4 regions of the Corynebacterium suranareeae genome follow, and region 1 is predicted to be linked to each of the others. Evidence: riboswitches for the same ligand, from Rfam matches in the RefSeq annotation. Region 1 holds a riboswitch; each other region holds the start of a gene.
What was found. Region 1 has a riboswitch for thiamine pyrophosphate ahead of N24_RS06095 (ECF transporter S component). Riboswitches for the same ligand answer to the same signal wherever they lie in the genome.

Region 1 (8,021 bases):
TGTGGCAACCAAGTATTCAAACCGTAGACAAGGAGAAGACCCATGAATGAGGTGCCCCAAATTGCCAGCGTGTTTCGACGGAACGATGGCTTGAAAAGGGAAGATAGTGATGAAGATTCAGCGAGCTCGGCTTCGTGCTCCCGGTCTAGATCATCTTCAAGACTCAGGCCATATGAAGTTGCGACAGCTTGGGCTTCATCCATCCGGCCAGAAACTTTAAGATATTGCGGGGATTCCGGGAGGAAGAAGAACAGTAGAGGTAAAAGAATAAGCCCTGGGACTGCACCGGTGATAAACATGGAGTGCCATCCAAAGCCTTCGATGAGGAACATGCCGAGGAAAGCGGTGGCTACAGCTCCAACGTGGTAGCCGGTCATGAGCGTGGTAGATGCAGATCCGGCCTTTGAGCCTGGTCGGAATTCAGTCACCATGGCAATGGCGGTGGGAAGTGCTCCACCAAGGCCAACGCCGGCTAGGAAACGCCACAGGCTAAATAGCGGAACGTTGGTGGTGAAAGCCAGTAGAAGTGTGAATACAGAAAACACTGCTACGGAAAACAGCATCACACGTCGACGTCCTAGACGGTCAGTTAGGAATCCGATGGTCAACGCGCCGATGGTCATTCCGATAAGACCAATGGTGGAAATCTGTGTGGCTTGTCCTGCGGTGAGATCCCACGCGGGATCTTCCAGCATGGACGGGATTGTTGCACCTAGTACGACAAGGTCGAAGCCGTCGAGGACGATTGCGAACCATAAAAGTGCGAGGACTGTTCCGACACTTTTGGTTTTTGTCGTGTGGTTTGCAGAAATTGTTGTCACGGGTGTTTATACCTCGAATTTTGGTAGGTCGCGTCCAACGTACTGCTCAGCGAGATAGCGTTGGCCTGATTGGGATTCTAAAACGGAGCGCAGTTCAGCAAATCGGCGCTGGGTGGCAAAGTGATCTTCGCCAGGAACAGCGTGCAGCATGGAGCTCATCCAGTAGGAGAAGTGTTGTGCTTTCCAAATGCGGGGGACTGCCAGGGAGGTGTAGCTGTCTAGCAGTCCGGTGTCCTTTTTCTTCAACGCGCGAACTAGCGCTGGGGCAAGAACTGCAACATCAGCTACTGCCAAGTTAAGGCCCTTAGCGCCGGTTGGCGGCACGGTGTGTGCGGCATCGCCTGCGAGGAACAGTCGTCCCTTTTGCATTGGTTCGGTAACTGCAGAACGGAAGCGAAGTACTGCTTTGTCAAAGATGCGTCCCTCAGAAACGGTAATGCTGGGGGAGTCTGCGCGTAGGTGGAGTTGCTCCCAGATACGATCATCAGACCACATATCAGGGGTGTCGTCGGGGTTGCACTGTAAGTAGTAGCGCTGGATCTCATCGGTGCGGGTAGAAATTAAGGCAAAGCCTTCTGGGTGGGTTGCGTAGATGAGTTCTTTTTGGGTTTTTGGTGCTTCGACCAAGATGCCAAACCATGCATAGGGGTACTCGTGGCGTGCGCGCACACCACCGTCTTCGGTGATGAGTTTGCGGTAAGGCGAGTTGGATCCATCTGCAGCAATGACATAATCGGCGGTGATGGTGGTCGATGATCCATCAGCCTCGGTGTATGTAACTTTCGCTAGGTCGCCTTCGTAGTTTTCTACGGAATCAACAGTGGTGCTAAAGAGTAATTCACCGCCATCTTCGATGCGTTTAGCAATGAAATCTTTTAAGTATTCATGCTGTGGGTAGATCGCTACTTTATGTCCCGTAAGTTCGGTTAGTGGGATTCGAGTGCGTTCGTTGTTGATGGAGATGTCGATGGCTTCATCGTGGTCGGCTTCGGCTTCCATGCGGGCGCCGACACCGGTTTCCCGCATTAAATTCAAGGTGCCTTGTTCAAGGATTCCAGCCCTCACGGTTTCTTCTACTTCTTTGCGGGTGCGGGACTCAAAAACAATTGATTCCACACCTTGAAGATGGAGGAGGTGCGCGAGGGTTAGCCCTGCGGGTCCTGCGCCAATAATGGCCACTGGTACGTGATTCATGGGAAACTCCTTTTCGTGTGCCCACTGTGGGTGATGCCCAGTTAATGACTTCCCTCACAGTGATTTAGGCCTCAATGTATGGGAAGGTGCGTGCTATGACAACTTGTTCGCGCTGCGAACTGGTTAAAAAATTGGGGTTAAAGTCACAGCCAGCGTAAAAGCGTCCGAAATCACTCGACAAGGGTGTGGCTAGGGGTGTGCTTCAGGGTTTGGCGTGGATATGTATTTTTCTTCACCAGTTTCTAGGTTTTTCACCCGGTTTAGGCTAGTGTGAACGCGTACTTAATTTGATAGACACGGGTGCTCGGTGAAAATCCGGGCTGAGATCTGGCACAGCCAGGACCGTTGAACCTGATCCGGATAATGCCGGCGATAGGGAGGAAATAATGGCTAGTCCCGCCATGCAAAAAACTAATCAACCAAAGTCTTCTTGGCGTGTTATTGACATTGTCATCGCATCCGTTTTGGGTGTCGCGTGTGGATTGATTTTCATCGTCTGGAACTCCATCGGCTATGCCTGGACCACGGCATTTAACGCTCTAACTCCTGGTTTGGGTGGAATTGCCATCGGTATTTGGCTGTTGGGCGGAGTGTTGGGTGGTTTAGTAATCCGCAAACCTGGCGCTGCGATTTTCGTGGAAGTTGTCGCCGCTTGTGTTTCAGCGGCGCTAGCCTCACAGTTTGGTATCTCCACCATCTACTCCGGAATTGCGCAAGGCATTGGTGCAGAAATTATCTTTGCGTTGTTCCTCTACCGTCGTTACAGCCTTCCAACCACCATGTTTGCAGGAATGGGTGCCGGTGTTGGCGCAATTTTCCTTGAGATGTTCTTCTACGGAAACTTGGCAAAATCCCTGTCCTTCAACGTCATCTATTCCGTCACAGTGTTGATCTCTGGCGCGATTTTGGCTGGACTGCTCAGCTGGTTCTTGGTTAAAGCGCTTGCGCGAACTGGTGCACTGGATCGATTTGCCGCTGGCCGCGAGGTTTAAATGACCACCACACTTGGCACGCGCGTTGTGGCGCGCAACTTTGGCTACCGCCATGCATCCAGGCAAAACCCTGCGCTCGAAAACGTTAACTTTGAGGTTAAACCAGGTGAGCGCATACTTCTTACCGGCGCGTCAGGCGCCGGAAAATCCACGCTCCTCGCCGCACTGGCCGGCGTCCTCGGCGGCTCCGACGAGGGCATAAGCATGGGGGAATTGCTTGTCGACGCCCCCTCCATCGGTTTAGTTCTCCAAGATCCAGATTCCCAAGTCATTGCTTCTCGCATCGGTGATGATGTGGCATTTGGGTGTGAAAATCTCCAGATCCCGCGCAAGGAAATCTGGCCACGAGTAGAACGCGCACTGAAATTAGTTGGTTTGGATCTCCCTCTTAACCATCCCACCAAGTATCTTTCGGGAGGCCAAAAACAACGCTTGGCGCTAGCTGGTGTTATTGCGATGGGTGCGCGGTTAATTTTGCTTGATGAACCCACCGCGAACCTTGACCCCCAGGGACAACGTGATGTTGTCGCAGCTGTGGATCGAGTAGTGGCGGAAACGGGCGCAACACTTATTGTGGTGGAGCACCGCCATGAACTGTGGTTAAACACCATTGACCGCATTATCAGTATTTCTGATGGCCGGGATATCCAGCCTGAGCAGTTGCAAAGAGTTGGTAGGTTGCCTAAGGCGCAGCCGTCGAAAAGCAATCCGATTTTGTGGGCGCAGGACTTGCTTTGTACCTGGGGCGGCATGCGTTGTTTTGAGGTGCCGGAAGGCGCCTCCACGGTGATCACTGGGCCCAATGGCGCTGGAAAATCTACGCTCGCGTTGACGATGGGTGGACTGATTCCGCCTAAAAGTGGGCAGCTGGAGCTTTCCGAAGGTTTAAGAAAAGGACTAAAAAATCCGCCGCACAAGTGGCGTTCCGCCGAGCTTGCTGCCCGCATTGGCACGGTGTTTCAAGATCCTGAGCATCAGTTCGTTGCCCGCACCGTTCGTGATGAGCTGGAAATTGGGCCCAAAATCATGAAAGTGGATGCTGGAGACCGGATTGAGGAATTACTTGACCGTCTGCGGTTGCGTCATCTAGAACACGCCAATCCTTTTACTTTAAGTGGTGGCGAAAAACGTCGACTGTCGGTAGCAACCGCATTGGTGGCTGCGCCGAAGCTTCTTATTTTGGATGAGCCAACCTTTGGTCAAGATCCTGAAACTTTTACAGAGCTGGTGCTATTGCTGCGTGAATTGACCGAAACTGGCATCAGCGTGGTCTCTGTCACCCATGATCCAGATTTCATTGCAGCATTGGGCGATCATCACATTGAGGTGACAACACGATGAATCTTCTAGCCAATATCAATCCCGTCACCAGAATCATCGCGCTCATGGTATTAACCACGCCATTGTTGTTGAGCGTGGATGTCATGTCGGCGGCAATCGCGCTGGCGGCAACGATCATCATGGCGCCGTTTGCTGGTGTGACGTGGAAAATGTTGCTTAAACGTGGCTGGCCTTTGTTTCTCATGGCACCCGTGGCTGCGCTGTCCATGGCTCTATATGGAAGACCAGAAGGCAAAGAGTATTTCAGCTTTTTACTCATTCACGTGACGGATAATTCGCTAGCGCTGGCAGCTGCAATTGGATTAAGAGTCCTTGCCATCGGCCTACCTGTGGTTGTGTTAATCGCCAAAATTGATCCCACTGATCTCGGCGATGGCCTGGCCCAACTGCTGAAATTACCCGAGCGTTTTGTGATTGGGGCAGTGGCGGGAAGCCGTTTGATGACACTTTTCCGTGAAGATTGGTATTCCATGTCCCGTGCACGACGTGCCCGCGGTATCGCTGATCAAGGACGGATTAAGCACTTTTTCACCATGACTTTTGGGCTGTTGGTGCTGTCGCTTCGTCGTGGGTCAAAACTTGCAACAGCAATGGAAGCTCGCGGTTTTGGTGGAACTCAAGGTCGCACGTGGGCGCGTGAATCTACGGTCGGAATCCGTGATGCCGTCTTGATTGTGGTGTGTGCGGCGATCTCAGCAAGTGCCATTTTCATAGCCATTCAGACGGGATTCTTTAAATTCCTCGGAACCTAAGCGCACATGAATATTGTCTTAATTGATGGGCAATCTGGTGCAGGCAAGACAACCTTGGCCTTAGATCTAGCAGCCCAAACAGGTTTCCAACTAGTCCACCTGGATGATTTTTATCCCGGGTGGACTGGACTTGCTGCTGCCTCAGAGATTGTCGCTCACAGTATTCTGACTGCGGACAATCCTGGTTACCACCGGTGGGATTGGGACAACAATAAGAAAGGAGAGTGGGTTTCTCTAATACCTGGTCGAAGCATAATTATCGAAGGCGCTGGCTCGATAACGCAGTCGTCAAAAGCTAGAGCAGCGGCGTTGGGGTGTCTGCTTACAATCCGTATCACCGGTCCAGAACACGTGCGAAAACACCGTGCGTTAAAGCGAGATCCAGGCTATGCACCTTTTTGGGATTTATGGGCTGATCAGGAGCGACAGCATTTTGCTCAAGGTATTGAGGTCGATCACGAGATTGTGCTAGGTTCGGATAAGACTGCGGGACGACCCGAAGTTATTTTTTGACAGCCTGGGAACGGCCCAGAGTTCTTAAGAAAGTTTGACCAGAGAACATGCCGTTTTCTTTGTTAAAACCTTTGTTGAAACCACTTGATTACGCCCGCATCATTATTGGCTGGGCATCAATTTTCCTGATCCCCTTGATTGCCTTGCCTTCTATTTTGGAGTTGGCAGTGATCGTAGCGGTCATCCTATTCTGCGCGTTTGGCGTAGTGAAAATGGCCGAGCGATTGGCTCATATCTTGGGAGATCCTTTTGGCTCGTTGATTCTCACATTGTCCATCGTGATTATTGAGGTCATTTTGATCTGTGCAGTCATGCTTGGGCCAGGGGATAGTGCGATTGCTGGGCGAGATTCCGTGATGGCCGTATCTATGATCATCATGGGATTAGTCGTGGGACTGTGTCTTTTGATCGGTGGATTAAGGCACGGAAGTATGCCACACAATGGTGTGGGGGCTCCTACGTATTTGACGCTGATTACCACATTTTCGGTGATTGCTTTTGCCGTGCCAGCATTTTTAGGTGAGTACACACCAGGGCAATCCATTGTTATAGCTGTTTTAACTGTCGTTGTTTATGGGTTCTTCCTGCTGCGCCAGACAGGTGCACAGGCAAGTGAATTCCAAGAAGTTGAAGTGGCAGAAAAAGCTCAAGACGCTATCAAATGGGAAGTTCCATTTCGTGGTGTGGTGCTGATCATCACGGTCCTTCCCATCGTGATGCTGTCCCATAATATGGCGCAGGCGATGGATGAGGTGTTGGATAGTCTTGGCGCTCCGGTAGCTATGGCGGGGTTAATTATTGCCACCATTGTCTTTTTGCCGGAAACCATCACATCACTTAAAGCCGCGTGGACTGGGGAAATTCAAAGGGTCAGCAATTTGGCTCATGGAGCACTTGTCTCCACAGTCGGCCTAACAATTCCTTCAGTGTTGATCATTGGAACGATCACTGGCCAAGAAGTAATTTTGGGAGAAACTCCCATTAATTTATTGTTGCTCGGCACCACGATCGCGGTCACTGCTATTGCATTTAGCGCGAGGAAAGTAAGTGCGGTTCATGGATCAGTACTGCTGATGGTGTTTGGAGTTTATATGATGAGCATGTTTGGCTGACTTAGGTAGCCTGGTGGTCATGAGTGCACTTGAAACTTTGCAATGGCAAGATTGGTCCAGTGTGTTGGTGGTTGTAGCTCACCCGGATGATCCTGAATATGGATTATCTGCTGCGGTTAAAGAGTGGACAGATGCGGGTATTGAAGTGTCATACTTGCTTCTTACTCACGGTGAAGCAGGAATCCAAGGACTTGATCCAGCAGAAACTGGTCCTTTGCGTGCAGCGGAGCAACAAGCTGCATGTGAGCAGGTAGGAGTTAAAAATTTAACAATCCTGGATCATCCGGATTCCATGCTTGTTTATAATCTTGAACTGCGTAAAGATATTGCCCGTGAGATCCGGATACGGAAACCAAATGCCGTGGTGGTCACCAATTTTGAGGTGGAGGCGTATGGTGGGCTTAATCAGGCTGACCACCGCGTTGCGGGGTTAGCGGGAATTGATGGCACGCGTGATGCTGCTAATCCTTGGGCGCAACCAGAGCTGCTAGCAGAAGGCCACCAGCCGTGGGGAGCGGACGTGATTATCATTGCGGGCCATCCACAGCCCACCCACACCATGGAATTATCCAAGGAATCTGTTGATGCCGGTGTAGCTTCCCTCCAAGCGCACAAGGAATATCTTGCAGCATTGCCTGATCACCCGAAACCTGAAGAATTTATCCCAGCAGCGCTTAGTATTGAAGGCGGTTATGCTGCGGGGTTCCGGGTTTTTGGACGGTAAGCAATGGGAAGTTTGTTGATCAAGTAGCTCCACAACACCCACACTGCGCACAGGATCAATACTTCGGCGACGATATAAAAAGGCCAGCCTCCAAGCAGGTCAAGTATTGATGCTGATTCTGGTTCGGTGGAGAGATACCCGTAGTTGGTGCCCAAAAATGCATTGACGATGAGGCAAAGAATGCCCCAACTGATTGCCCAGGCAACGGATATCACCACCCCAAAAATCCCTGGTTTTTCACCGAATCCAAACAGTAAAATTATTGCTGCCAGGAATACGGTGATGTGCATGAACCAATACATGGTGAATTCAAGCCATGGTACCTGCATGTATTGCACATCCGGGGTCAGCAAGGACATGAGGTTAGTGGTGGTGCCCCACAAAATGGTTACCGATGTAGCCCACTGAGCTCTGGTGATCAGTGCAATTGCGGTGATCACACGAAGCAAATCTGAAAAGTGGAAAGGCCAGGATTGCTCCACGGTGTAATAAGCAGGCAGGAACCCCCAAAAGGTCCATGCGGTTGTCAGCACGAGCAGTAGCCAGCCAAGAAATGGGGCAAAATTAAAACG
Region 2 (8,021 bases), 400 kb from region 1:
TTTATGCACCTCCAGTGGATCAAAGCCAAGAAAATCTTCGGCGGATTTAGCTGCTAGAAGCAGTGTACTTGCGTGTGTTGATTAGGCGGTGCAGGCGCGTCGAAACGCAATAAATCGGACTCAAATAAAAAGTTCTGACATTTGACGTGACATATGCCATACCAACGTGCATACTTATTGAAAGTGGGCGCGAATTCGGCAAGATTTTCTCCGAACGGACAGAAAAGCATGACCCGATCCTGTTTGTTTCTGTAGGAAGTACTATTGTTTAACGCGTACACGTGCTTAACACGACAACGCTTAAACGGCTGCACGCCTTTCACTGCAGACCGCACAAGCTTTAAGATCCACGATCAGGAGACTTTGACAAATATGTCAGTTAACCCAACCCGCCCCGAAGGCGGCCGTCACCACGTCGTCGTCATCGGCTCCGGTTTTGGTGGCCTTTTTGCTGCTAAAAACCTGGCCAAGGCAGACGTCGATGTCACTCTGATTGACCGCACAAATCACCACCTCTTCCAGCCACTGCTGTACCAAGTAGCAACTGGCATCTTGTCCTCTGGTGAAATTGCACCTTCAACCCGACAGATCCTGGGCTCCCAGGAAAACGTCAACGTCATCAAGGGTGAGGTCACCGACATCAATGTCGAGTCCCAGACCGTGACCGCTACCCTCGGTGAGTTCACCCGCGTCTTCGAGTATGACTCCCTGGTTGTTGGTGCTGGTGCAGGCCAATCCTACTTTGGTAACGATCACTTCGCTGAGTTCGCTCCAGGCATGAAGTCCATCGATGATGCTCTAGAGCTGCGCGCTCGTATCATTGGCGCTTTCGAGCGTGCTGAGATCTGTGAAGATCCTGCTGAGCGTGAGCGTCTGCTCACCTTCGTTGTTGTTGGTGCTGGTCCAACCGGCGTTGAGCTTGCAGGTCAGTTGGCTGAAATGGCACACCGCACCCTTGCTGGTGAGTACAAGAACTTCAACACCAACTCCGCAAAGATCATCTTGCTTGATGGTGCACCACAGGTTCTTCCTCCATTCGGTAAGCGTCTCGGCCGTAACGCTCAGCGCACCCTGGAAAAGATCGGTGTTAACGTTCGCCTGAACGCAATGGTCACCAACGTGGATGCCACCTCGGTTACCTACAAGACCAAAGACGGCGAAGAGCACACCATTGAGTCCTTCTGCAAGATTTGGTCCGCTGGTGTGGCTGCTTCCCCACTGGGCAAGCTCATTGCAGAGCAAACCGGCGTTGAGACTGACCGCGCAGGTCGCGTGATGGTCAACGATGACCTGTCTGTGGGCGAGCACAAGAACGTCTTCGTTGTTGGTGACATGATGAACTACAACAACCTCCCTGGTGTTGCTCAGGTAGCAATCCAGAGTGGTGAGTATGTTGCAGAGCAGATCGCAGCTGAGGTCGAAGGCCGCTCCAACACTGAGCGCGAAGCTTTCGATTACTTCGATAAGGGCTCCATGGCAACCATTTCCCGCTTTTCCGCTGTGGTGAAGATGGGCAAGGTTGAGGTCACCGGTTTCATCGGATGGATCCTGTGGTTGGCTGTTCACATCATGTTCCTCGTGGGCTTCCGCAACCGTTTCGTTTCCGGCATCAGCTGGGGACTTAACGCTATGTCCCGTAAGCGTTGGAACCTGGCCACCACTCGCCAGCAGCTTCACTCCCGTACTGCCATGCTTAAGTACGCACACGAGCTGGAAGAGGCCGCTGCAGATCTCCCAATCGAGCTGCGCGACAACCAGCGTTTCGGCGGAAAGTAAGTCTACTTTTCTGTAGTAAGCAACGAGCGTGACTTCCTTAACGGGGAGTCACGCTTTTGTTGTAGAAGGCGATCTTTTAGGTGCCCATACGCGAAACTGTGCGCTCATCATTTCGGTGTTTGTTAGAAAGACGTGAAATCCGATCCCGACGTGAGCCAGATTAGTGCTGAAATAGCTGTATGCCCCGGTGTGGATTTTGATGTTCGTGCACTTGGCGGCATGAGACGGCGTGAGACCAAACACAGAGACCCAGAAATCACGTTTTCGACGTTTGTGGGTCTCCTGGTTTGGCGTATCGCTCTCATTACCAAACACAGAGACCCAACATTTAAGTTTTTGCAGATTCTGGGTCTCCTGATTTGGTCGCACTCACATTTTGGTGCGACACCTGAAAAGTCATACCTCCCCAGAAGCGCTTCTAACGGGTTTTCAGGGCTTCATGCACACCATAGTTCATCTGAAAAACTCGAAGCCTTAAACAAGCGATAAACGCTAACGCGCATTGGTCTGGTTTGCCGAGTTAACCCAAGTCCGGTTTATATCGGCCGCATCATTTCGGTGCGCGTGAGGAAATGTGAAACCTGAAGGTGTGCTGATCAAGAACTCACCACAAACAGGACATCACCCCTTTAATTCGAACAAAACTTTGCATTTAACGGATGGTTACATGCAACAATCCACCACAATCCATCGGAAATCTCAAGTTTGTAGTGAATATTCAAACACATTGTCGCTTATGAGTTACCCGCCGGCCCCTCCGCCCCTGTGGAAAAGTACACACGTCCACTTTGCTAGGCTGATTAGCAGGCACGGGGTGCCGTTGCTGGATTTTAATTTCCAGAGGCTGAGAAAACACCCGTTGAACCTGCTCTAGCTCGTACTAGCGAAGGGATGGCCTTTAAAGTGGCTAACTCATTTTTGGATTCTTTAACTCTTGTTCGACAAAACACTCCTCTTGTTCAGTGTTTAACCAACTCTGTGGTCATGCAGGTCACCGCGAATGTATTGCTTGCTGCGGGAGCTACCCCTGCGATGGTTGATACTCCAGCTGAATCAGCAGAATTCGCCGCGATCGCAAACGGAGTGCTCATTAATGCAGGTACTCCCTCTACTGAGCAGTACCAAGGAATGACCAATGCCATTGAGGGCGCACTAAAAGCTGGGACACCGTGGGTGCTGGATCCCGTTGCTGTGGGTGGATTGTCGGAGAGGACTAAGTATGCGGAGGGAATCGTCGATAAGCAGCCAGCCGCAATTCGTGGAAACGCGTCAGAAATCGTGGCGCTTGCCGGTCTGGGTGCTGGTGGGCGCGGCGTAGACGCGACCGATTCGGTGGAAGCAGCGCTGCATGCGGCGCATCAGTTGGCCAATCGCACCGGTGGTGTTGTGGCGGTTTCTGGGGAGCAGGACCTTATTGTTTCTGGTGACCGGGTGACATGGTTGCGCTCTGGGGATCCCATGTTGCAGCTGGTGATTGGCACGGGTTGTTCGTTGGGCGCTTTAACGGCCGCCTATTTGGGTGCTGTGGTAGGTTCATCGATTTCAGAGCATGATGCTGTGTTGGCGGCACACGCCCACATTGGAGCAGCTGGCCAGATCGCTGCGCAGAAAGCCACAGCACCAGGAAGTTTCGCGGTTGCGTTTATTGATGCCTTGTATGAGGTCGATGCGCAGACCGTGGCTTCGTTGATTGATGTGCGTGAGGCTTAAGATTTCCGTGACTGATTTTTCTTTATACCTTGTGACAGATCCGCATCTTGGTGGTGGGCCGGATAACGTTGCCGGAATCGTGGACGCCGCGATTTCAGGCGGGGTATCCGTGGTGCAATTGCGTGATAAAAACTCCCCTAAACAAGATGTTCGTGCAGCAGCTGTGGAGCTAAAAGAAATCTGTGACGCCCGCGGGGTATCGCTTGTGGTTAATGATTACCTTGATATTGCGGTTGAGCTGGGGCTTCATCTGCACATTGGCCAAGGCGATACACCTTATATTCAGGCACGAAGGCAGCTTCCCGCCAATCTTGAGTTGGGGTTGAGCATTGAAAACTTAGATCAGCTGCGCACGGTGATTGCGCAATGTGCAGCCGCTGATGTGGCATTGCCCGATGTGATTGGCATCGGTCCCGTGACTTCTACAGCTACCAAACCAGATGCGGCACCAGCACTCGGTGTTGAAGGCATCGCGGAGATCTCAACCCTGGCGAAAGCTCACGGCATTGCGTCTGTTGCCATTGGAGGCGTGGGGCTGGACAATGCTGCTGAACTTGCAGGTACTGACATTGACGGCCTATGTGTGGTGTCTGAAATTATGACCGCTGCAGATCCTGCAGTTGCCGCTTCCCAATTACTAACTGCTTTCCAAGGAGCTTTTGTGGACGTCCCCTCTACCCCACGCGTGCTATCTATTGCAGGCACTGACCCCACAGGCGGTGCAGGCATTCAAGCTGACCTGAAATCTATTGCCGCAGGTGGTGGATATGGCATGTGTGTGGTCACCTCGTTGGTTGCCCAAAATACTCACGGCGTCAACACAATCCATACTCCTCCCTTGACTTTCTTGGAAGAACAACTTGATGCAGTCTTTTCCGATGTCACGGTCGACGCCATCAAGCTCGGCATGTTGGGTTCTGCTGACACGGTAGATCTGGTGGCACATTGGTTGGGCTCCCGTGAGCACGGCCCGGTGGTGCTTGATCCGGTGATGATCGCAACCAGCGGTGACCGGTTGCTTGATGCCAGTGCTGAAGAATCTTTGCGTCGCCTGGCTGCCCACGTGGATGTTGTTACCCCAAACATCCCAGAGCTCGCCGTATTGTGCGATAGCCAGCCGGCCACAACGATGGATCAGGCAATTGCTCAGGCTCAAGCATTTGCTGCTGAGCATGACACCATCGTTATCGTCAAGGGTGGGCATTTGACTGGCGCTTTGGCAGATAACGCAGTCGTTCGCCCAGATGGCTCGGTATTCCAGGTGGAAAACTTGCGCGTCAACACCACCAATTCCCACGGCACCGGATGTTCCCTGTCCGCTGCTCTTGCCACCCGAATTGCCACCGGTGAGAGCGTTGAAAAAGCCCTTGAGTGGTCCACACGCTGGCTTAATGAAGCCCTGCGCCACGCCGACCAGCTCCACGTCGGCACGGGAAACGGACCAGTCGATCACGGGCACCTCACTCGCCGCATGCTCTCAGCTGCTGAGACCACTCCCTGGGATCACCTTTTAGCGCCGCGCCTAGATGGGCAAACAGCAACGAGTTTCGTTGCCCCATCGACGGTTAAAAGCCCAGCTCCACGCATCGAACCTGCCGGGCCATTCACGCGCGCGCTGTGGGAAGCAAGCGGCGATATCATCGCGGGCATCAACAGTTCAGACTTCATCACCATGCTTGGCGACGGCACCCTCCGGCGCCCAGAGTTCGATTTCTACATTGACCAAGATGCACAATATCTTGCCCAATACTCCAGAGCGTTGGCCCGATTATCCTCGATCGCTCCCGATGCGCAGGCACAAATCGAATGGGCACAAAGCGCTGCGGAGTGTTTAGTTGTTGAAGCTGAACTCCATCGCTCTTACATGGCAGGAGCCACAGTATCCGCGCCATCGCATATCACCATGGCCTACACCGACTTCCTCATCGCGCGCACCTACACAGAAGATTATGTGTGCGGTGTTGCTGCAGTACTGCCCTGCTACTGGCTTTACGCGGAAATCGGGTTGATGCTAGCTGAACAAAACCACGAAGATCACCCCTACAAGGACTGGCTTGACACCTACTCCAGCGAAGAATTTATCAATGGAACCCGTGCTGCCATTGCCCGGTTAGAAAAGGCCTTAGAAAATGCGGGTTCTGAACAACGCGTCGATGCCGCTCGAGCATTCTTGAGCGCTTCAGTTCATGAACGTGAATTCTTTGATCAAGCCACCAGACACGGTTGGATTTAACTGAACTGGGCTACCCGCGCGCCGGGCCATCTCCGTCAATTAGGAGGTGGCCCGGCGCGCTTTTGCAGCTGTGGGGTCGGGCTGGGGCAAGTGTTCATGTAGGTGTCATTGATCGTTCACTCAAGGTTGGACGTTGTGTTCATCAAATACTTTTATGATGAACGCATCGTCCATTTCTTCCCGATCCAAGGATCTTTTTGTGACACCCAGTATTGTTTTTGATTTCGATGGCACGCTTGCCATTGGTCATGGCCCTGTCCTTGCATATGCATTGTGTGTTGCACCGGAGGGTTCCAAGGACTTTCTGGAGCGTGTGCGCAGGGAGCTTCGACGCTATGACGATGGTCAGAGTATTTACCGTGATGGGTATGACATTGTGGCTAAGTTGGCGTCGGAATTAGGGATTGATGATGGCACGATGTCGATCGCTTATGGCGAGAGCCGGAAGTTGCTTGGCTCGGATTTAGCGCCTGTTGAGCATGTGCGGGGCATTAAGGATATTTTGTCCTCGTTGAAAGGTCATGCTCGGTTGGTTTTAGCTACCAATGCCCCGGAAAATGGCGTGCATGATGTGCTGCGTCAGTGGGGTGTTGCTGATTTATTTGATCAGTTGCATTTTGTGGTGGGTAAGCCTGCAGGGTTGATTTCGATCATTTCTGATTTGCAGCTTGATGGTCCGGTGCTTGCGGTGGGCGATATTTATGAATTCGATCTGAGTCCTGCAGCGCAGTTAGGTGCAGATACGGCTCTGGTTGGAGCTACAGCAACCATTTCTGAAGCGAAGGTCTCCATGCGTGGGGATTCTATCGCTGATCTCCCTCTCCTTGCCTGGGTTTCTTCCCGGGTCTCCTCTTCTTAACTTTCTTGTCTCATGTCGCTGAAAGGTTTTTAAAGATCTCATGTTCAAGCTCTCTAAGCTATCCAAGTCCATGCGTGTTGCTGTTTCTACGCTTGCGATCTCTACCCTTGCTCTAGTTGGTTGTTCTTCTTCCGATGAGTCTTCTTCCTCTTCTTCGGATGCTGCAAGCCAGTGGCCTGAGTCCATTACTTTGTCTCTTGTTCCTTCCACGGAGGGTGAGGATTTGGCTGAGGCGTTGGCTCCTTTGACTGATTACCTGTCTGAGAACTTAGGTATTGAGGTCAATGGTGTGGTGGCGTCTGATTACGCTGCAACCGTTGAGGCTTTGGGTGCTGATCAGGCTCAGGTGATCATCACTGATGCGGGTTCCCTGTATAACGCGATTGAGCAGTACGATGCGCAGCTAATTCTGCGTGATGTGCGTTTCGGTGCCACCTCGTACTCTGCTGTTGCGTACACCAACAATCCTGATAAGTACTGCGACGATGCTCCAGTGGCTGCGTCCTATGCTGCTTCCGATGTTGACATGCTCTACTGCAACGGAATTGAACCTGAAGGGCAAGCGGCATCAGGTAATGGCCCAGCAGCCCTTGATGCGCTGGAAAAGATCGAGTCCGGTGACAAGGTAGCGCTGCAGGCTGCAACGTCTCCTGCGGGCTACCAATACCCAATGGTTGCTATGCAGGATCTGGGCATGGACACCGATGCTGCGTTTGTTCAGGTACCCGTTGAAGGTAACAACAACGCTGTGCTGTCTGTCCTCAACGGTGACGCTGAAGTGTCCTTCGGTTTCTGGGATGCGCGTTCCACCGTGCTGTCTGAGGCTCCTCACGCAGCGGAAGATGTTGTGGCGTTTGCCTACACCGAGATGATCCCAAATGGAGGGGTCGCAGCATCGAAGTCCCTGCCATCCGACCTGGTGGAAAAGCTCACCGAGTTGATGGATGAATATGCAGATTCCTCTGAAGAAGCCAAGGATGTCATGTTCGACATGGTTGGTCTGTCTGACTGGACTGCTGATACCGCCCAGGATGAAATCACTCGTTACGGCGAGATACTGAAGAAGTTCTCCAACTAGTTTCCCTGTTTCCAACAATCAAGGTGTGCGCATATGAATTCTGATGCTTCGGCTACCACCACGGCCAACTCTTGGGCCATCGACTTCGACCACGTGTCGGTGACGTATCCCAATGGGACGAAAGCCCTCGATGATGTCTCACTCACCATCAATCCTGGTGAGATGGTGGCCATCGTGGGTCTATCAGGATCGGGTAAATCCACGTTGATTCGCACGATTAATGGTCTTGTCCAAGCCACGGAAGGTACCGTGACGGTGGGGCCGCATCAGATCAACACCTTGAAGGGGAAAGCGCTGCGTGATGCCCGTGGGCAGATCGGCATGATTTTCCAGGGGTTCAACCTCTCGGAACGCAGCAGTGTGTT
Region 3 (8,021 bases), 360 kb from region 1:
AACTTGTGGAAACGGTGGCAGAGATCAATGGTCGAGCCACGATTCGTGCACGTGGGTGGTTGCTAAAAACCTCAGATTTAGCAGAGATTGCTGGCGATACTTTCGATGCGATGCCACCGATGGAGGAGTGCTTAGATTCTAAAATTGTGCTGCCGTGGTCTGGCGGGTTTATGGACAGCATCGTGTGTGTAGAAGATTCCGGAAAGATTCCTGGAAAAAATCGCGCATGGGTGACAAGTGACATCCCATTAGTACACGGTGAAGATCCGGAACCACTAGCTGAGTTTTCCAAATTTTTAGATGTAGCCAATGGGGTGGCAGCTCGGGAAGACCCTACACAGTGGATGTTCCCGAATGTGGATTTAACCTTCCACTTATTCCGCCAGCCGGTGGGAACCAAAGTCGGGTTTAATACCCGCGTGGCGTTTGGCCCCACTGGCATTGGAATTACAACCTCAGTAATTCACGATGCCAATGGTCCAGTGGGAACACTTAATCAATCATTGACAGTGCGCCCGATTGCTGAGTTGAACAAGTAGCTGAATTAGTAACTGAATAAGTATCCGTATCAAACAGGTGACCACGCAGAGTACTGTGTTGGTACTCGGTGCGGAATCGTCCGCGTCGCTGTAATTCAGGGACAACCAGCTCAACAAAATCATCGAGGCTGTGGGGTAGTACCGGTGGCATGAGGTTGAATCCATCGGCACCGCCTTGGTCAATCCAGCGTTCGATTTCATCAGCGATGCTTTCCGGCGTGCCAATGAATGTGGCATGCCCACCGCCGGCTGCCAGGTAACCTAAAAGTTCACGCACAGTTGGTGAGGTGGATTCGATGATCCGCAACACCGTTTCGTACCTCCCCTTCGGCCCGGAAAATTCCTCCAGCGGTGGCAACGGTGGGGGAGGAGCATCCAAATCCCACGTCGAGCAGTCTTGACCCACAAAGAAACTCAGCTGATTCAGTGAGTCTTTAACCGGCAACAATGCATTGAGAGCCTGCTGCTTTGCACGCGCTTCTTCCACGGTCTTGCCAACATAGGTCACCAAACCAGGAAGCACCGGCATGGGCTCTCGCCCCAATGCTGCAGCGCGGGCATGAATATCGGAGCGGTAATCTTGCGCTTGGCCTAAATCCCACGCCACTGAGTAAATCGCCTCGGCATACTGTGCCGCGATCTCTCGTCCCTGCGGTGAGGATCCCGCTTGGAAAAGCACTGGCCTACCCTGCGGAGTACTTGGAATATTCAGCGGGCCTGCGACCTGGAAAAACTCACCATCATGATCGATCGGCTTAATCAGTGCAGAATCCGCAAATTTTCCAGCGCGATCCCGAACTAAACTTTCCACAGGCCAGGAATCCCACAAAGCTGTGATCGTGTCGATAAATTCCGCCGCGCGCGCATAGCGAACATCATGATCCGGCAACTTATCCATGCCATGATTGCGCGCCTCTGCATCAGTCATCGAGGTCACCACATTGATCCCAGCACGCCCACCAGAAATGTGATCCAAACTAGCCACCATCCGCGCTGCATGAAAGGGAGGCCAAAACGTACTAGAAATCGTGCTGATCAAACCAATATTGTTTGTTGCACGCGCCATCGCAGTCAATGCCGTCAACGGTTCCAAAAACCAACCCGGCCCGTTTTCCAAACCAACCGGATTAATCGCCTGGCCATCGGCCAAAAAGACCGCATCCAGCTTGCCGCGCTCAGCGGTGCGCGCGAGCTCCTCCCACCAGGAAATTAGACCCAGCTTATCGACGCCTCCCTCCTCACACCGCCACGCCGCCGCATGGTGCCCAGCGCCGAAAGCAAAAAGATTGAGGTGAATGTGTTGGGAATTCATCAGTTAAAGACCAACCCACCATCGACGACCAAGTTTTGGCCAGTTACTGCTCGTGACCAGGGAGAGGCGAAGAAGAGGGAGGCGTCGGCAAGCTCTTGTGGCGTCGTGACAGACCCCAGTGGCGTGCCTGCGGCGATGAAATCAAAGACTTCCTCGGGCGTGGCGGCGCTGGCGCCGGTGGTGCGCAGCAGGCCGCCGCTGACCATGTTGACCGTGATGTGGCGCGGACCCAGATCCTTGGCAAATGTGCGGGTCAGGGACAACAGTGCAGCCTTCGCAGCGGTGTAATCGTGGTAGGGGACAGTCGGATTCTGGAAAAGATTCGTGCCGATGTTGATCACACGACCACTTCCCACCTCCTCAAAACCAGGCAACGCCTCCTGAATGGTGTTCAACGCGCCCGCGATTGCGCTGGTGTATTGCTGATCAAAACGCTCAATCGTGATGTCTTCTGCCTTGGGGCGCGCATCGCCATCAAAGCTGAAATCCGCCAAAGCGCTGTTGACCACAGTGGTGATCGGGCTACCGAAATGTTCCTTGGCCTGCTCAAACATGCCTTTCACCTGGCTGCGATCACGAACATCAGCCTGAATCGCCACTGCGTTTTCACCAGCCAACTCTGCAGCAGCATCAGCCGAACGGTGATAATTCACCACAACACGAGCACCCTCGCGTAAAAAAGACTCAGACAACGCACGACCAAGTCCGCGTGCACCGCCGGTGACCAAAACAATTTGCTCAGAAAATTCAAGCATGAAAAAACGCCCTTCTTGGGTTGGGGCGAAGGGCAAAGAGACCTATCCCATGGTAGGTAGGCTTTGCGACAGTCCCTTCGCCAGTACTAACTGGATCAGGTTCGACGGGTGTAATCTCAGCGAAAGCTTTTTTAAAGTGCTTTTGCACCCCGTGTCACTAGTAGCCGAGGGTATCAGTTTGTTGTCGCACGTGGGGTGAGTTGGTACCGCCACGTTTAAGTTGGTGTCATCCTTGCGCATGAGCGCGATAGCTTTTCCCAACGTATCGATTGCTTGTTTAAGTTCCTCGACTTGATTGTCTTTCCCAGTTGATCCTGCGTTGGGATGCTTCGGCAGACAAACTCGGGCTTGATTAAGCATTTTTCTATCTGAGCAAGTTTGCTTCAAGCTCTTGATTGCGTTGTTGCATCAAGGTGAGTTCATGGATGCCATTGGTGGTCATAGTGCCAGTTTTGTGCAGAACGATGTCGAGCCCAGACTGCGCTATTTTTGCGAGTGCAAATTGAGGTGGCTGTTCGTGGAGTATTTGATGCATGTAGCCCTATTTCCATGTGTTTCACCGTCTTCTTTAGTTTGGTATTGGGGTCGCTTAAATACCCTGAATAGGCATAAAAGTCAGTAGCCAAAAGTTATCTTTTTATGTGATGTTTGCCATGTCTATAACGGGGGTGAAAATCCACGAATATCTGTTTTACCCGCAGAACTAATGATGTTTTCAGGTTAGGGTCAGTTTGTTCACATTATGTAGAGACGACAGGAATATGTGAATGAAACTGTTTCCCAAGGCTGTAGGTGTTATTGCCACAGCACTGCTTATTACAGGGGGTGCAGACGTTCCAGGGTGGGCGAGTGTATCGCAGCCCGGTTTTGGAGGGGTTCCAGGTTGCTAGTATTAATGGGCTGATTTTGGATCGTTGGCTTGCGCTGGGTGGTCCTAACAGTGTACTTGGTTTCCCTATCGCGGATGAAGCAGTAGCTTCAGATGGGGTTGGCCGTTTTTCTGTTTTTCATAATGGAGTTATCTATTGGCATCCCAGCTTCGGGGCATGGGAAGTCTATGGTGATTTTGAGAGCATGTGGATGACCTCTGGTGGAATAGATGGCTTGTATGGTTATCCCACGGGTGGCTTTACTTCCGATTCGACAGGGAAGTGGCAGAATTACGAAGGTGGGCAGATATTCCTACCTTCAGATTCGGGTTCGAAGAATTATGCGTGTATGGATGTTGTGGGGTTGATTCTTCAACGACTTGGCCGCGAGGATGCGCCAGTTGATTTTTACTGTGATAACCAGGGTGCGACTATCTCTCTGGATGGTGGAGAGAGTCATTTTTATGCGCCAACTAGGGAAATGCTTGTGACGACTTCATCGAGTTCACTTGCTCCACAAGCTCGTGCTTTGCCAGACGTTGAATGCAACAGTATCGGCTTTGTTGATGCCAGCCCAGCTATACGGTTGAGTGCATACTCGGTGAGGAAAAATATTGATACATGTGTGGGTAAGGCTGTAGATGGTATTCCTGAGTGGTCAAAGGAGTTTTCTTATTCGATTAAGCACACGTTGACCCAGCGTAGGCTTCACAAAGTTGAACTTACTATTGAAAGTTTGACATTCCCATCTAGAGTGTTCCAGCAAAACTACGAGCTTAAAGAGGATCGAAAGTGGCAGATTGATCCGACGGTGCCGGATGGGAAACTTTATACGGCGAACGGAGGCACGAATACGGCTGCAAGTGTTTCGAGTGGCCCGATACCGGAAACGCGCGGTACATATTATCTTCAGGCGACTACTTTCACATTAAAGATCCCGTCGAAAGACTATGATATTACAGGGGAGAAATGGAATGGTGCTCGACTAAATATTGGGCGTTTTAAGTGTGATCCTTTTGACGAGAGAAATCCATCTAGTAATAGGTTGTGCGAGTTCACCAATCCTGTGGATGATAGATAGATGGGAAACACGCATTTTGACCCAGTCGGAAGATGGGTGGCTGCTAATATTCACTGTGATCTGGAAGAATATCCGGTCACACATGATGAGGCTCTTTGGTGGGCTCTCATGTTCGGGCGTGATCATCAGAAATTAGAATATCGCATTGCTGGTTCTCTCAAACATAATGGGCAAGATCCCAGTTCGTTTTCATTTCGATTTAATCCACGGACCTGGGCTGAGCACAAGGTAGTAAGGTATACCAATGGTGAAACGAGGGAGATTTTTGATACTCCTGAACTGACTACTGATGGTTGGTTCGAACCAGGTCAATTCGTTGTTCGTTCTTCATTGCTAGGTACTCCTAACATGATGGTGATGTGGAGAGATTTTCTTATTCGAGAGCTGCTCCCTTTATCGCCTCCATGTGGATTTTCAATGACGACACATAATCTTCGGTATTTGAAGATTACGCAAGAACCTACAGATGAAGATGCTGGTTGGGGTCTTTATGTTGACCTTCAAACCGATTGTGCTCTGTATTACTGCCAGTACAGCATGCAGCACGTGATGCATAAGGAAATAGAAGTATCCTCGGTTCATCTGCTCTTTTCGGGGGAGACTAGTTTTCATAAGTTCGAGCGCAATGATGTCGGTGAGCTAATGCGTGTGGATTCAGCTGCTGGTTAGTTCATACAAGACATCCTAGATTGACACTTCCCCATGTTTGAAGCCGGGGGATTCTCATCATGGATGTGTTGTAGTCTCGAAAGCGGTGGAGTCTGATTACCATTTCGGATGGTGGGGTGAAATCAGCCGACTAACGGATGTTTAAGGCTGCGTTAACAATGCGGCTTATGTAAAACTGCAATGCCTACAGGTAAATATCCGTATGCTGAGTCCAAATGCTGACTGGCCCTCGTTGGTCGTAGGTTTTCTATAGAAGGTAGAGGTATGAATGCACTATTAAAAGCTGCGTCTCTCGGATTACTATGTGTGACTACCACGCTCTTGGCTGGATGTGGAAATTTGATCACTGCTGACGTCAGAGGGCAGGTGGGATTAACGCGGGCAAATGATGGTGCGATTTCTATTGTGGTGCAACCCTGCGGCCTTGAGATAGATTTGGTTACGATTAATGGTCCTCTTAAGAATCCTTCCGTTGAAAATGTGAGTTATAGGCGATATAGCACAGAAAGTCCTGAGTCCGACTTCTTTCGTATTGACCTTGATAATCCAGATGAAAAGTGGATTGTTGAGGTCTCTGATCCACTTCCTGAATATGCTAACGGTATGCTCCTTGTTAGTGCCTGGGTGAGTGGGAAAGATGCTCAAGTGCATCAACTGACGACAACTGTTGGTGATGTGAGTGAGTTGGATGAGGGGTGGGTTGTGGTTGGGAGATCATCGTCGTTGCAGACGATTGAGGATTTTCACCAGTGCCGTACGCCCGTCAGTTAAGTGCCTTGTGCACTTTTCGTTGAAACCACCTTGCTGTGTGCAGGGTGGTTCTCGCATGGAAGTCGCAGGTGTTTCTCGGTTTGCATAATCAAGGTCGGGGTCCGGCCCAAACGCTGAGTTCAGTGGCTTGTGTCCTATCAAGAAGAGCTCCCTTGTGGCTTCAGGGGGGGGTAGGTGGTGTGGGAATTATTCTTATCTTGATGGGAATCTATTTCAGGGTAACTCAGCCTGATGGAATTCTAACTGGATATTTAATACCGGTTGGTTTTGGGTTTTTTCTCGCAGAAGCAGCTGTGGCAATGGAGCGTTATTGGCATCGCAGAAACCAAACACTGCGTTCTTAAAGGAAGAACGTTCTGCCCCTGGAATCTACGTCCATGGGTAGGGTTGTGATTGGTAGATATCACGCATGTCTAAAGCTGTGAATGAGGCCCACCTAAAAATGTAAAATTCGGACTGCGCCGAAGAGCACTCGCGTTTTGTGGTGGGTTGTTGAACGGCGAATTTACAGCGACTATTCAGGAGTCACACTTACCCAAATATCCACAAATTGAACCCCTTAAATCGTCTCCAGAGTGATCTCAGTGAATTGTCCAACTTCGCGGACATTTACGGTGCGGAGACGGTTGCTTTCGATCCGGCGGGGCATCGCTGGTTTGCCTTCATCTAAAAATACTGGCGTCATGGTCAAAATGATCCGGTCGAGTGCACCCGTGTCAAAGAATTGGCCCGCCAGATCGCCACCACCGACGATCCAGATATCGGTGTTTTCTGGATTGTTTTCCAGTATGGCGGGGAGAACATTGGCGACATCTCCATTCACTACTTTGACGGGTTTTCCTTCTGGCGTTTCCAAGTTCCTGCTGCTAAACACCCAGGTCGGACGGTCTCCATACACATCAGTCCACTTTTGGGGATCGCTTATGAAATCCAGATCTTTGAGCAGCCATTCATAGGTAGTAGATCCCATGACAAGGGTGCCAACTTTTGACAGGAAATTGCCGAAATCTTCAGAGGCACTGTTGCTGCCGGGGACGTCGAAAAGCCATTGCAGGGAGTTGTCTTTGTCTGCGATGAAGCCGTTGAGCGTGCTGGATGTGTTGTAGATGATCGCCATCACACGATGGTACCTACGATGGGGATCATGGGAATTAAACGTTTGGACAACGTGGCGATTGTGGTGGAATCGTTGGATGAAGCTGTTGGTTTCTTTGAGAAATTAGGGATGTCCCTAAATGGCCGAACAACGGCCCAAGGGGACTTCGTCGATCACACCGTCGGCCTCACTGGAGTGACTTCTGAGATTGCAGTTTTAGAGACTCCCGATCGGCATTCTCGGGTGGAGCTTACTCAATATCTGCATCCGGAACCGATTACAACCGCTCCACCCGCACCAAATCAGATTGGTATGCACCGTTTGATGTTTGCGGTGGATGATATTGAGGAAACGATCGCACATATCGGTGCGGAACCACTAGATGGGATCGCAAACTACGAGGACACCTACCGATTGTGTTATCTGCGCGGGCCGTCTGGAATTATCGTGGCGTTGGCTCAGGAACTCTAATTAAGGCGGCGCTTTCGCCAAGCCCGCCATACTGAGACGGTGGCGATTACTAAAACGAGCGCGAGAAGAGCTGGCCACACAGCAGGTTCGGGCTGTAACACGTTGATGATTGCCTGGATGACGGCGAGAAATGAGAAAAATCCCAGGAATCCAAGCAACGCTTCGAGTTGAAGCCCTTTGCGTTGCGATTCGGATTGATCCTGGGATTTATCAGCACTCATGAGTATCTAGTCTAGGCTTTCACGCCACCTGCGGTGAGTCCGGAGACAATGCGGCGTTGGAAGATCAGCACCATGATGATCAGCGGGATGGTCACTAATGCTCCTGCTGCCATCACGGCGGCGTAAGGGTATTCAAAAGCGCTTGGTCCGCTGAAGCGAGCGATCGCAACGGTGACTGGTTCTGTGGAAGTGTTGGAGAGCTGTCGAGCCAGCATGAACTCATTCCACGTTGCGATG
Region 4 (8,021 bases), 1.0 Mb from region 1:
GGCGCCCGCGCGATCTTGATTGATCGCTTTGCGCTTGATGCTGATTTGGTCGGTGAAGTGCGCGAACAGATGTATCGCACAGGTTCCATGTCCGCGTCGGTAGTTGAAGGCAAGGAACAAGAAGGTGCGAAATTCAAGGACTATTTCGAATTCTCTGAACCTTTTGCCTCATTGCCATCCCACCGAATTTTGGCTCTGCTGCGCGGTGAAAACGAAGGTGTGCTCAGCCTTAATCTGGATGCGGGCGACGACTCCATCTATGAAGGTTTAATTGCCGATCGCTTTTCCCTGGATACCCAAACCTCCAGTTGGTTGGCCGAGGCTGTTCGTTGGGGATGGCGCACCAAGCTCTATGTCTCCTCCGGGCTGGATGTGCGCATGCGTCTGAAAGAAAAAGCAGAAGAAGGCGCACTGGATGTTTTTGCCACCAACCTGCGTGACGTACTTCTTGCAGCACCTGCTGGCCAGCGATCCACTATCGGTCTGGACCCAGGATTTAGAAATGGCGTAAAAGTAGCCGTGGTGGATTCCACCGGCAAGGATGTTGCCACTACGATTGTGTACCCACACCAGCCCCAAAACCGCTGGAAAGAAGCCGTATCTGAGCTGGCCAACCTGTGCGCGACCCACGGTGTGGAACTCATGGCGATTGGAAACGGAACTGCTTCGAGGGAAACGGAAAAACTAGCCGGCGAAGTGGCAGACATGATCAAAGCTGCGGGTGGCACGCGACCAACTCCCGTGGTGGTTTCCGAATCGGGCGCATCTGTGTACTCGGCATCACCGATCGCAGCCGAAGAATTCCCCGACATGGACGTCTCCCTCCGCGGCGCAGTATCCATTGCGAGGCGCCTCCAGGATCCATTGGCTGAGCTTGTAAAAATTGAACCGAAAGCCATTGGTGTGGGCCAATACCAACATGACGTTAACCAGATTGCGCTGGCTAAAACCCTCGACGGAGTTGTCGAAGACGCCGTGAACGCAGTCGGTGTCAACCTCAACACCGCATCTGCTCCGCTGCTCACCCGAGTTGCTGGAGTGACCTCCACCTTGGCAAATAATATTGTGGCTTACCGCAACGAAAACGGTGGCTTTTCCTCCCGCAAGGAACTCAACAAGGTTCCCCGCCTCGGACCAAAAGCTTTTGAACAATGTGCCGGCTTCCTCCGCATTTCAGGATCCACCGATCCACTTGATGCATCTGCTGTTCACCCCGAGGCCTATCCCGTTGTCCGCGAAATCGCGAAAGCAACCGGATTGGATGTGACAGGGTTGATTGGAAACACAGCCGTGCTGTCAAAACTGAATCCTGCCGATTTCGCGGATGAACGATTTGGCATCCCAACCGTCACCGACATCATCTCTGAGCTGGACAAACCCGGCCGAGACCCACGCCCCGAGTTCAAAACAGCCAGCTTCAAAGAGGGCATTGAGAAAATTTCCGACCTCAAACCCGGCATGATCCTCGAAGGCACCGTCACCAACGTTGCAGCCTTTGGAGCCTTCGTGGATGTCGGAGTTCACCAAGACGGCCTCGTGCACGTTTCCGCAATGAGCGACAAGTTCATCTCCAACCCACACGAAGTCGTCCGCTCGGGTCAAGTGGTGAAGGTAAAAGTCATGGAAGTCGATGTGGACCGCAAACGCATTGGACTCTCGCTGCGCATGACCGATGAGCCAGGTGCCCCAGCACCACAGAAAAAGAAAGAACACCGACCAGCGAAAAAGCAGCAGCGCTCCTCCAAGCCCGCAGGTGGTTCCATGGCAGATGCTTTACGACGCGCCGGCCTCGGTGGCTAACCAAACTGGCGTGCTCAGTAAATCGATTTTTGAAGATTGTGGGCACACTGGTTTGGCCTTGGACCCCAAAGTCATGCCTCCCCAGACGCGCTTCTAAGACCCGGCTTGGGTCAAATTAGTGCTGAAATAGCTGTTCGCGTGCTTGGCAGCATAAGACGGCATAAGACCAAACCAGGAGACCCAGAAATCACTTTTTCGACGTTTGTGGGTCTCCTGGTTTGGTGGATCGAGCTCATTACCAAACACAGAGACCCAACATTTAAGTTTTTGAAGATTCTGGGTCTCCTGGTTTGGTCGCTCTCAAATTTCGGCCTCTAACCCTAAAGGTCACACCTCCCCAGCAGCGCTTCTAAGAGGTTTTTAGAGCCTGATCCATACAAATACTTGTGCGAAAATCTTGGGGCCTTAAGCGGGCGATAAACGCCTCACGTAGTTTCTGGCTTTAAGCAGTGCCGAAAGACACCAAACATCGGTGCCAAGAATCTTGAAAAACCTGAAAGTTTGGCACGTATGTTTGGTTATAAAGCTGCCGGGCAGGCTACAACGCGTTGACTCCACCAGGCAGATTTATGAACCTATGGCCTAGGTGGGAGTACTTGGTTATGAAGTCGGCGCTGCGTTTTCCGGAGGCACAATAAACCAAAATGTCCTGGTCAAGACCTGAAAGAGCTTCCACCACATCGTCTTCGGAGTTGATCTGGCTTAAGGGCAGTTTGAGTGAGGTTGCGCCCTCGGGGAGGTCTTTGAGGAGGACTTCATGAGGTTCGCGGATGTCGAGGGCGGTGAGGAGATGGTTGAGGGTGGCGTCGATAAGCGTTGTTGTTTCGGGCCTTGCTGCCTCGTAGGAGCTGCGGAGCTCGGTGACCAGTGGGCGCGCGGGGTCGGCGGAGACGCGGAAGCTGCGTGTGGTGGCGGGGAATGCGTCGTAGGAAAGGAGGACTCCTGGTTGGACGTCGCCGATCTTTGTGAGAAATCCGATGGCATGTGTGGCCATGAGTGCTCCGATGGTCGCGGTGGTGGCGCCGAGGACTCCAGCGGTGGCGCAATCGGGGACGAAATCTGCTGATGGTTGTTCGGGGAAGACGTCGCGAAGACCGACGCCGCGGTTGTTAGGCCCTGAGTGGAAGAGTGCGAGTTCGCCGTGAAAACGCAGCACAGTTGCCCAAATAAGTGGGGTTCCGGTGATTTCAGCGGCGTCGGATACGAGGTACTTGGTGCTGAATGAATCGGATCCGTCTAGGACAAGATCGACTGAAGCGACCAGTGCGCAGGCGTTTTCTGGAGTGATTCGCTGATTCAGGGCGTTGACGGTGATGCTTGGTTGGAGCTCTTTGAGGCACCTGGCTGCAACGGAGACTTTAGACTGCCCGACATCACTTGCCCCGAACAGGATCTGACGGTGGATATTGGAAATATCTACTGTGTCATCATCGATAACCGTGATGGTTCCAACACCTGCTGAGGCGAGCGACTGCATGGCTGGGCAGCCCAAACCGCCTGCGCCAATGACGAGAACGTGGGCATTATGCAGTATTGTTTGTTGTTCGATGCCATAGCCAGGCAATGCTAGCTGTCGGGCAGTTCGATGAAGTTCAATATCTGGAAGTTGTGACATTTTAAAGCACCTGCTCAGCCCAAGACGCGAGACCCTCGAAACTAGAGGATGCAACAGCGTGTTGGCGTTGGGGGATTCTTCCGGCTTGGGCGGCTAATCGGCCAGCTTCAACAGCGCGGAACATTGCTTCAGCCATTGCTACTGGATTTTGTGCGCGGTTAATCGCAGAGGCTAGCAGCACTCCGTCGCAGCCTAGTTCCATGGCTAGGGTGGCATCTGAGGCAGTGCCGACACCGGCATCGAGAATGACGGGCACGCTTGCTCGACTGCAGATTAATTCAATGTTGTGTGGGTTGAGTATTCCAAGTCCGGTTCCGATGGGGGAGCCCAACGGCATGACAGCTGCAACGCCACAGTCTTCTAAACGGCTAGCGGTGATGGGATCGTCAGAGGTATAAGCAAGGACAGTGAAGCCATCCTGGACGAGGAGTTCACAGGCATCTAAAAGCTCAACAGTGTCTGGCAATAGTGTGTGTTCATCGGCGATGACCTCCACTTTTACCCAGTTTGTGCCAAGTGCTTCTCGGGCAAGTTGGGCGGTGAGTACCGCATCGCGGGCAGTGCGACAGCCTGCTGTATTGGGTAAAAGGGCGATTCCTAAACGGCGCAGCATGTCAAAAATGGATTCGCCACCTTCAGCGCTGGCTTGATGGCGGCGCATCGCCACGGTGGTCAATTGGGTTCCACTGGCAACAAGGGATTCCTCCAGCAACGCCTGTGAGGTTGCGCCACCGGTGCCCATGATGAGGTGAGAATCAAAAGTTCTATCAGCAATGTGCAGCATTTTAACCTCCCTGGATTGCGGTGAGAATTTCGACGGAATCTTCATTGCTGATCATGCGTGACCACTGTGACCTGGGGACCACAGCCGCATTGATAGCCACTGCGACTCCGGTGTCATGGCCGATTTCTTGTTTTACCAATTGCTCCACGGAAAGCTCCGCACAATGCATAGAGGTGCCATTGAAAGTAAAATTGATCATCTTAAAGAAAGTCCTTTTTAAGTGCGGTGGCGAAAAGGATCGCACACATCAAGAGTGGGGAACACGGGCTTCTTGGTGGCCAGATCTACGGCAGCGCGCGCACCGAGAGCCGCCAGTAAAATGCCGTGGCGGAAATAGCCTGTTGACACAATGACGTTGGAACCCACCCATCCCAAATATGGAATATCATCGGGAGTTCCCGGGCGGGCACCACAAGTGACTTCGAGGAATTCAGTTTCCTCAATACCTGGAACCAGACGGGTGGCATCGCGGAGGAGATCATAAACCGAGCCAGTTTTAGGATGCGGGTGGTCTTCACGGCTGGTCGCACCAATAGCTAACGTGCCATCATCGCGGGGAATGATATAAACCTGCCGATCCTCCACAAATCCGCGAATCACTTTGCTCACCATCGGCTGCAACTTCTCCGGCACCCGAACGCGAATAATATCGCCGTACACCGGCCGCAACTGCAGCGGGTTTGCGCCCTCAAACCACCCAGGAATGCGTGCGGCGCCTAGGCCTGCCGCTAAAACAACAACGCTTTTCGACGCCACCCTCACCCCCGAACCCATGGTTACGGTCAAGCAGGGGTCGTGGCCATCAATAGAGATCACAGTGTCGGCGATGTGCTCTGCACCCCGCTGCAGAATTGCGTCCAATAACGCCCGGGCATACAAACGAGGAGCAACCTGGTGATCACCATCAATGTTGACCACTTTGGAAATTCGGGGTGACAATGCTGGTTCCGCGGATCTAGCCTGACGAGTAGTTAAAAAATCCACGGGAAGATCCATCAAGTGCATGTATTTGATGAGCTCAGCAACATGCAGACCATCCGTGCGATCCGCACCCACCAACAGCGTGCCCTCTGTGCGGTAGCCGGTGGGAAGGTCTGTGTATTTGGAGACCCGCTCGAGCAAATCGGGATAAAGCCTTGCCGATTCTTTCATCAACTGAATCAAATCCTGCTGCTGATACTGCACCTCAGCAGTAGGGGCTAACATTCCGCCAGCATGGTGGGTTGCCCCAGAAATTGGATCAGGATCAATCAACGTGACTTGAAAACCCGCCTCTTGGAATTCAAAACATGTGGTCAAGCCGATGATTCCGCCACCAATGACAATTGCGCTCTTAGTCATAAGGCCCTTCCCGCCTCAAAATTTTCCAGCACTTCATGCGCGACTTTTTGCGGATTATCAGATTGTGAAAAGGCCCGAACCATCGCAACACCCGCCACGCCGGTAGCGCTGAGATCGCGGACATCATCAGGGGTGACATCACCGATAGCCACGACCGGCAGCGCCGACAACTTCACCAATGGGGGATAGCCATCAAGACCAATGGGTGGGCGACCAGAGTCCTTCGTTGGGGTTTTTCTAAACGGGCCAGCACCGATGTAATCCAACACATGGGCAGCCTCATTAGCTGCAGTCACCAGCTCTGCTGTGCCAGTAGTCAATCCAATAATCGCATCAGAACCTAACAACTCACGAGCTTGAAAAACCGAGACATCATCTTGTCCAAGATGCACACCGTGAATCGGTAAACCCTCACGCATTAAGGAAATAGCAACGTCGAGGTGGTCGTCGATAAGCACACGCGTTTTAGGGTTGCACCGCGCAACCTCGACCGCGACCTTGGCCGCTAGCTCTCTCATCGCCTCTGGCGAAATCGGTTTTGAACGTACCTGGATAACACCCGCACCACCTAAGGCGGCTTGCGACGCGGTGTGCACGATCTCCTCAACGGAACCAGCACCAGTTACGACATAACAACGCAGGTCAAAACGATTTTTATACACGGGTCAATCAGTCCTCGCTTCCTTCGCTGGTTCTAACCAGACAGGTTCGAACGGTCCCGCGCAGCAACAGCGCACAATCTCAGCCCAATGCTTTGGGCACCCGTGGGGTAATGTGCAACCAGTCAAGCCTGACAACATACTTTTGTCAACGATTAGATAAAACTTCGTTGAAAATCGGCACCCGAATGAGGGGGGTGGAATTCAGGTTTGAAAATAGGGTAGGGGATGTGAAAGAATATTCCAGTTGACTGTGCAAACCCGATTTCGGTTGGGTTGAAAGTAACAGCTTCGAAAATTGAAACGGATACGAACCGGCCGAGCGTCCCAAAACTGGGAAAGTGCCGCCAGGGTCCTCTTTCCCTACTAGCAAAAGGATTGTTTAAATGAACATTCTGGACAAGATTGACGCAGCATCCCTGCGCGATGACGTTCCTGCATTCCGTGCAGGCGATACCCTCGACGTTCACGTAAAGGTTATCGAAGGCACCAACACCCGTACCCAGCTCTTCAAGGGTGTTGTCATTCGTCGCCAAGGCGGCGGAGTTCGCGAAACCTTCACCGTACGTAAGGTTTCCTTCGGTATCGGTGTTGAGCGTACCTTCCCAGTACACTCCCCAAACATCGAGAAGATCGAGGTCGTCCGTCGTGGCGATGTTCGTCGTGCGAAGCTGTACTACCTGCGCGAACTGCGCGGTAAGGCTGCACGTATTAAGGAGAAGCGCTAATTTTAGCGTTTGGTCTATAGCTACTTGCTAGCTTTTGGACTAGCCCCTGATCGTTCACTTTTAGTGAATGGTTGGGGGTTTTCTGCTTTTGATAGAGATGTGAGCCGGACACATTGTGTGTCCGGCGGTCTGATCTAAGCTAATTGAAGTACTTAAACGGTTTAAGCTGCTTAGCTGCTTAGTTGCTTAACTGCTTAACTGCTTAAACTGCTTAAACTGCTTAGCTGCTTAACTGCTTAAACTGCGACGTTAGTTTTTAATCCATCAAGAATAATGCCAGCTGAAACCAGTGAGGCGTTCATGTACCAGGAATCATAATCCACGGCGATAGCTTGACCAGATTGAACTGCTTTCAGTGAGGGCCACAAAGGGGTGTCTTCTGGGCTGGATTTTCCGTCTTGCACTCCGTAGAACAACCAGTCGGCGTCTGCTTCGGCAATGAGCTCAGCGGATAAGTCTTGTCCAGCCTGATCGGTGAATTGTTGGGCTTCTGGGCGAGCGAATCCACAATCCCCAGCAACGGTACCTGCCATTGACTCAGCCCCATACATCTGGAATGCATCATCCTTTGTGCGGAGGAAAGACACTGATGGTGGCGTGCTGGGCTGGTTTGCTGCAATCTCAGCTGCGGTGTCTTCGTACTCTTGCAGGAGACTTTCGGCTTTGTCTTTCACGTTTGCTGCTTCTGCAATGGTGAGAAGATCCTGCTTCCAGTTTTCACCACCACCTTCGCCGGTTACCACAGGGGCGATGGCGCGCAGTTTGGTCAGCAGTGCTTCATCGGATCGAGAATTTGCGCAGATCAAAGTGGGATTTAGATTTGCAATGGCTTCAATATCTGGATCTTGGCGAAAACCACAATCTGCAATGCTATCTAGATCCATCTCTGCACCGAAACGATCCCTGAGGAACTGCGGAATAAGGTCGGCATTTTTAGCTGCTGCAACTCCAACTGGGGTAATTCCTAGCAACAGCAAGTTATCCAATTGTCCCGTGTTGAGAGCGACAATGCGCTGATCTTCAGAAGGACTGTCTGCAGCTGACGATGTTTGACCTTGGGATGTTTCAGATGATTGTGATGTTTGTGAGCATGC

Region 2: linked by a shared signal. The riboswitch ahead of thiM (hydroxyethylthiazole kinase) and the one ahead of N24_RS06095 (ECF transporter S component) in region 1 are both predicted to bind thiamine pyrophosphate.
Region 3: linked by a shared signal. The riboswitch ahead of N24_RS04360 (3-oxoacyl-ACP reductase) and the one ahead of N24_RS06095 (ECF transporter S component) in region 1 are both predicted to bind thiamine pyrophosphate.
Region 4: linked by a shared signal. The riboswitch ahead of N24_RS10655 (thiamine phosphate synthase) and the one ahead of N24_RS06095 (ECF transporter S component) in region 1 are both predicted to bind thiamine pyrophosphate.

The regions. Positions count from the first base shown of each region.
Region 1 is NZ_AP017369.1:1,270,306-1,278,326, forward strand. Features, by position in the region: gene N24_RS06085 (MFS transporter) at 1-812, opposite strand, end outside; gene N24_RS06090 (4-hydroxybenzoate 3-monooxygenase) at 828-2,015, opposite strand; TPP riboswitch at 2,302-2,411, shown strand; gene N24_RS06095 (ECF transporter S component) at 2,402-3,007, shown strand; gene N24_RS06100 (ABC transporter ATP-binding protein) at 3,008-4,348, shown strand; gene N24_RS06105 (energy-coupling factor transporter transmembrane component T family protein) at 4,345-5,100, shown strand; gene N24_RS06110 (nucleoside/nucleotide kinase family protein) at 5,107-5,613, shown strand; gene N24_RS06115 (calcium:proton antiporter) at 5,661-6,725, shown strand; gene N24_RS06120 (PIG-L deacetylase family protein) at 6,745-7,449, shown strand; gene N24_RS06125 (YwaF family protein) at 7,416-8,021, opposite strand, start outside.
Region 2 is NZ_AP017369.1:1,672,406-1,680,426, reverse strand. Features, by position in the region: gene N24_RS07915 (NAD(P)/FAD-dependent oxidoreductase) at 373-1,776, shown strand; TPP riboswitch at 2,577-2,686, shown strand; gene thiM (hydroxyethylthiazole kinase) at 2,680-3,486, shown strand; gene N24_RS07905 (bifunctional hydroxymethylpyrimidine kinase/phosphomethylpyrimidine kinase) at 3,494-5,719, shown strand; gene N24_RS07900 (HAD family hydrolase) at 5,919-6,578, shown strand; gene phnD (phosphate/phosphite/phosphonate ABC transporter substrate-binding protein) at 6,619-7,656, shown strand; gene phnC (phosphonate ABC transporter ATP-binding protein) at 7,690-8,021, shown strand, end outside.
Region 3 is NZ_AP017369.1:915,155-923,175, forward strand. Features, by position in the region: gene N24_RS04350 (thioesterase family protein) at 1-539, shown strand, start outside; gene N24_RS04355 (LLM class flavin-dependent oxidoreductase) at 493-1,851, opposite strand; gene N24_RS04360 (3-oxoacyl-ACP reductase) at 1,851-2,606, opposite strand; TPP riboswitch at 2,661-2,768, opposite strand; gene N24_RS16330 (hypothetical protein) at 2,971-3,141, opposite strand; gene N24_RS16440 (LGFP repeat-containing protein) at 3,432-4,556, shown strand; gene N24_RS04370 (hypothetical protein) at 4,557-5,225, shown strand; gene N24_RS04375 (hypothetical protein) at 5,490-5,996, shown strand; gene N24_RS04385 (dihydrofolate reductase family protein) at 6,556-7,113, opposite strand; gene N24_RS04390 (VOC family protein) at 7,141-7,563, shown strand; gene N24_RS04395 (hypothetical protein) at 7,560-7,784, opposite strand; gene N24_RS04400 (carbohydrate ABC transporter permease) at 7,796-8,021, opposite strand, start outside.
Region 4 is NZ_AP017369.1:2,281,211-2,289,231, reverse strand. Features, by position in the region: gene N24_RS10680 (Tex family protein) at 1-1,800, shown strand, start outside; gene N24_RS10675 (ThiF family adenylyltransferase) at 2,339-3,415, opposite strand; gene N24_RS10670 (thiazole synthase) at 3,417-4,199, opposite strand; gene thiS (sulfur carrier protein ThiS) at 4,201-4,398, opposite strand; gene thiO (glycine oxidase ThiO) at 4,416-5,540, opposite strand; gene N24_RS10655 (thiamine phosphate synthase) at 5,537-6,202, opposite strand; TPP riboswitch at 6,204-6,316, opposite strand; gene rplS (50S ribosomal protein L19) at 6,586-6,927, shown strand; gene N24_RS10645 (iron-siderophore ABC transporter substrate-binding protein) at 7,164-8,021, opposite strand, start outside.